One region of the Thermoanaerobacter kivui genome, then DNA from elsewhere that is predicted to be linked to it. Evidence: riboswitches for the same ligand, from Rfam matches in the RefSeq annotation. Region 1 holds a riboswitch; the other holds the start of a gene.
The links. Region 1 has a riboswitch for cyclic di-AMP ahead of TKV_RS04340 (C40 family peptidase). Riboswitches for the same ligand answer to the same signal wherever they lie in the genome.
Positions count from the first base shown of each region.

Region 2: it holds a riboswitch for cyclic di-AMP, as region 1 does, so the genes downstream of both, TKV_RS05250 (cell wall hydrolase) here and TKV_RS04340 (C40 family peptidase) in region 1, are expected to answer to the same signal.

Region 1 is NZ_CP009170.1:861,912-864,374, reverse strand. Features, by position in the region: gene typA (translational GTPase TypA) at 1-36, opposite strand, end outside; gene TKV_RS04340 (C40 family peptidase) at 157-1,080, opposite strand; cyclic di-AMP (ydaO/yuaA leader) riboswitch at 1,086-1,218, opposite strand; tRNA gene TKV_RS04335 (tRNA-Leu) at 1,377-1,461, opposite strand; gene TKV_RS04330 (ABC transporter substrate-binding protein) at 1,645-2,463, opposite strand, start outside.
Region 2 is NZ_CP009170.1:1,051,770-1,054,232, reverse strand. Features, by position in the region: gene TKV_RS05255 (TMEM165/GDT1 family protein) at 252-812, shown strand; gene TKV_RS05250 (cell wall hydrolase) at 866-1,669, opposite strand; cyclic di-AMP (ydaO/yuaA leader) riboswitch at 1,669-1,795, opposite strand; gene TKV_RS05245 (sensor histidine kinase) at 1,830-2,463, opposite strand, start outside.

The DNA.
Region 1 (2,463 bases):
GGCTATATTTCTTACATCTTCTCTTACAAATTTCATAAGGTATCTCCTTCCATAAAATAGGCTATATCGCGTATACAGTATTATATAATATCTCAAGGAATAAAAATAGTCAATATAAAAAAAGAGCACTCTTTCGAGTACTCTTTTTATCATAGGTCATTTTATAATCCTTCTTGCTGTAACATAGTGCTCTTTATAGTACCCTTCATCTAAAGGACTTATTATGACCTTCCCTCTGCCAGAAGAACTGTTTATAAACTCTCCATTGCCTATATATATTCCCACATGATTTATGACACTACTCCCCAACGTCGTAAAAAACACCAAATCTCCCCGCACAAGACTGTCATAACTCACTTTCTCTCCCACAGTAGCCTGTTCATTTGCCGTCCTTGGCAAATCAAAGCCATAATTTTTAAAAACGTATTGAACAAAGCCAGAACAATCAAATCCTTTGGGAGTTGCACCTCCGTATACATAGGGAGTCCCCACAAAAGACTTAGCAAAATCTATCAATTTATCTACAAGACTTCTATCTACTTCGCCCCTTGAGGTATTTGAAGAACTTCTCACAGACAAATACTCGCCAAAAACCCATCCTTCTCTTCCATCAGAAAGCTTTATCTTGTACCATCCGTTTTGCTTATCCAACACGTTTACTGTAGTATTCTTGTTAAGCTGTGTTATGATACTCCCTGATAAACTTCCTTCACTTCGCACATTTACATAACTACCTGTCACTATACCAACACTTGCTGCTTTTTCCGAATCTCCTCTTGAGACATTAGAAGAATTTCTTACGGATAAATATTCACCAAAAACCCATCCTTCTCTTCCATCAGAAAGCTTTATCTTGTACCACCCGTTTTCCTTATCTAACACAGTCACTGTGTCATTCCAATTTAAGCGGGCAATGACACTTCCTGATAAGCTTCCTTGAGTCCGCACATTTACATAATTGCCTGTAATCTTTCCAACTCCCAATCCTTCCGCAAACGCTGGGTTCAAAAAAGAGCTACCAATCAGCGTCGCACCAAACACAGAAATTCCAAAAATCATCTTTCCTATTCGCTGATCCACTGCAAATCTCCTTCCTTTATTGCCTCCGGAGTTAGCTGTCGGGTGCGGGACAGAAGGTATCCCTACTGCAGCTTAAAGCTACAGATTAACCCCAAAAAGCGGTTCCTCCGTACCTTTCGGATTCGGCAAGATTGCATATTTTGTCCTTTTGTCTTATCTTATCATATCCTACAGTCAAAGTCAATGTTTACATTACATTTTCTTAAATTTTTTGATCTTTTTTTAATATATTTTATAAAAAATTAATAATTTGTGTGACAAAAAAATAAAAGGCTTAACGCCTCTTTTCTCTTTTATGGTGCGGAGGGTGGGACTTGAACCCACACGGGAAACCCCATACGCCCCTCAAACGTACGCGTCTGCCAGTTCCGCCACCACCGCACGCTTTTTTAATTTCGTCACACTATGAATTATATAATCTTTTTAAGTCAGTGTCAATAGCTATTTTTTTATGGATGGTGTCAAAATACTGTAGGATAATTTTCAGCGACAACCCTTGAAATATCTTCAATCAAAGTTTTTACGGTATGCTTGTTTTTCTTTAAATTCTACGATAATTTTACACTACTTTTTTATATACCATTTTTCTATATTATAAAAAACATCAAAACCAGTAGGGTCCACAACTTTTACATTGTCATATGCCATAACTGCTCCTTCAATATAGAAAAGGCCAATTATGGGTTGTTCCTCTAAAAAAACTTGTTCCAAAGCCTGATAATCTGTTTTTAAAGAATTCTCTTCTGAATCATAAAAAATTCTACTATATATTTCATCAACTTTAGAATTACTATAACCCATAAAATTGTCTTTGCCTTTTGTCATAAACAATGTAGACATATCTTGATTATAACTTAAATTCCACTCCATTAACACCAAATCAAATTTACCCGAATATACAGAACTTAGTAAATTGCCCCAATCTTTTGGTACAATGTTTATTTCAATTCCTACATCTTTTAAATTATTCTTTATAATTTGAGCAACTTTAATCAAATATGGATTATTTGCATTTACCAGCAAATCAAATTTGAGCTGATAAGTTCCATTGCTCCTTATCCCTTTAACTAAATTCCAACCACTTTCCTCTAATATTTTATTTGCCTCTTTTATATCGTAATTATGAGATACTATTTTATTGCTATAAAGCCATGAATCAGGACGAACCGGAATACATGACTTTAACCCATGACTAAAATATACTTCTTTCAAAATTTTGTCAACATCTATTCCATAACACATCGCTTTCCTGACATTTGAATCTTTCAAAGCTGGATTTTGATAATTAGGAGCCATAAATACATAATCTTGCATAATATATTTGTAAATATTTACATTTGAAAGTTCTTTATACTTATCCCAGTCTATGTCATTTAAAAAAGT
Region 2 (2,463 bases), 190 kb from region 1:
CAAAAACTCAGTAACCTTCAAAATTTCGACAGACATGTTACAATCAAATAAGTTGACATTTTATGATAAATTTTTTACAATATATTGAGTAAAGGGGAGTAGTTCGCATAGCTTATATGTGGTAAAGTCAACATATCGGGAAACCCTGGCTTTACCTTAAAGAACGAGACCTTTACATAATATGTTTTACATATTATGTAAAGGTCCTAATTTATTTATAGAGCAAATATAATAGTTGGGGAGGCAATAAAATGGAGGCACTTGTCACATCATTTGTCCTTATCTTTACTTCTGAGATGGGAGATAAGTCACAGCTCATGTCAATGGCTTTTGCTACTCTTTTTAAAGTAAGGACTGTTCTTATAAGTATATTTATCGCAGCCTTAATAAACAATGGCATTGCTGTGATATTTGGTTCGTATATCACCGAATACATTCCCATTTTTTATATAAAATTTTTAGCTGCTTTATTATTTTTGTTTTTTGGAATTTCAACTTTAATAGAGAAAGAAACAAAACAGGAAAAAATAAAAAATTCAAAATATGGTCCTGTTGCAACTATTATAAGTACATATGTACTATCAGAATTTGGAGACAAAACGCAATTGGCTGCTATAGCTTTGACTGCATCATATAACAGTCCTCTGTACATATTAATAGGTACTACTCTGGGGATATTTTTAGCAGATATATTAGGAATAATTGTAGGTATCTATTTCAATAAAAAATTTCCCTCTCAATACTTAAAATATCTATCTTCTTTCATATTCATCGCTTTTGGTCTTTCTACTTTGTATAAATTGTTTTTCTAAGTCAAAAACGGGTACTTAAATTGTACCCGTTTTTGACCCTCTCATCGGAAGTTTTACCTGCCGTAACAGAAAACCATATTACCTATTCTTGCCGCTATAGGAAGTGACCACAACCACGCATTAGTAGAACTTTGGTCAAAATAATACAAGGCTCCGTTTGTTGGGTCAACACCACTTAACGCATCTCTTGCTGCACTTATAGCGTCAACTGAAGCAGGTCTATTTATCCACCCATTTAGCACAGGAGTAAATTGGTAATTTCCGTATGCATCGACTTGATATATCACATCTTTTATAGTATTAGGGAAAATACCACTTTTAACTCTGTTTATTACTACAGCCGCAACTGCTACTTTAGCCTGGTATGGTTCTCCATCTGCTTCCGCGGTAACAAGTCGCGCAAGGAGGTCAAATTCCTCTTTTGTGTAGGGTATTACACCCCTTTCGATAGAACCTCTGCTGACATCCTGATATGCCCTATTAGAAGAAGTAGCACTGGGTATAATAAAGACTTGTCCAGGATATATTATGTCGCTTTTGTATCCGTTTGCAGATTTGAGCATATCAACAGTAATGCCGTATTTTAAAGCAATTAAGTACAAACTGTCACCTTTTTGGACAACATATGTGTTATCACTACCCGGCACTTGTAAAACTTGTCCTGGGTATATTACGGTACTTTGAAGGCCGTTTAAAGACATCAGCTTAGTATAGGTAGTTCCGTATTTTTGACTTATACCCCATAAGGTATCGCCGGGTTTAACTGTGTAAGTTGCGGCAAATACTGATTGGGAAATAAACAATCCGGCTATAACTGATGCGATGAGAGGTTTGACCTTGATGCGAATATTAAACATGTTGTTCCCCCTTTTGCCTCCGAGGTTAGTTGACGGGTTCGGGTTAGGGACACCCTACCACAAAAGTGGATTCACCCCAATTTAGTTCCCCCGTACCCCTTATCGGGGATTCGGCATATTTTTAACTAAATTATAGCCGGATATTTAACTTGTGTCCATATTAAACTGGTGGAAAGATAGGTAATGTTATGGTAAATTCACTACCTTTCCCTACTTCACTTTTTACAGTGACGCTTCCTTTATGTTCCTCAATAATCCACTTAGCAATAGCTAATCCCAATCCTGCCCCACCTGTCTCTTTGGCTCTCGCTTTGTCTACTCTGTAAAACCTATCAAAAATATGTGGAATGTCCTCTTTTGGTATTCCCACGCCATCATCTTTAATTTTTATATAGGCTTTTGAGTTATCCTTCCCCACATCAATTTCTATATTGCCATCTGAAGAAGTGTATTTTGCTGCATTGTCTAAAAATATCCTTATAAGCTCTTTAATGAGTTTTTTGTTAGCCATTATATTTATGTCATTTTGCCCTTTTACAACTATATTTTTGCTTTCATTTAACATTTTTATTTCCTCTGCAACCTCTTTTATTACATCCTTTAAATTAAACTCTTCCTTATTTAACTTTATCGATTTATTATCTCCTTTTGCCAACAAAAGAAGTCTTTCAATGAGATGCTCCATGTCTAATGTCTCTTTTTTAATCGCCTCTATAGCCTCTTGCAATACGGCTTTGTCCTCTTTTCCCCATCTATCCAACATGTCAATATACCCTTTTATTACAGAAATTGGG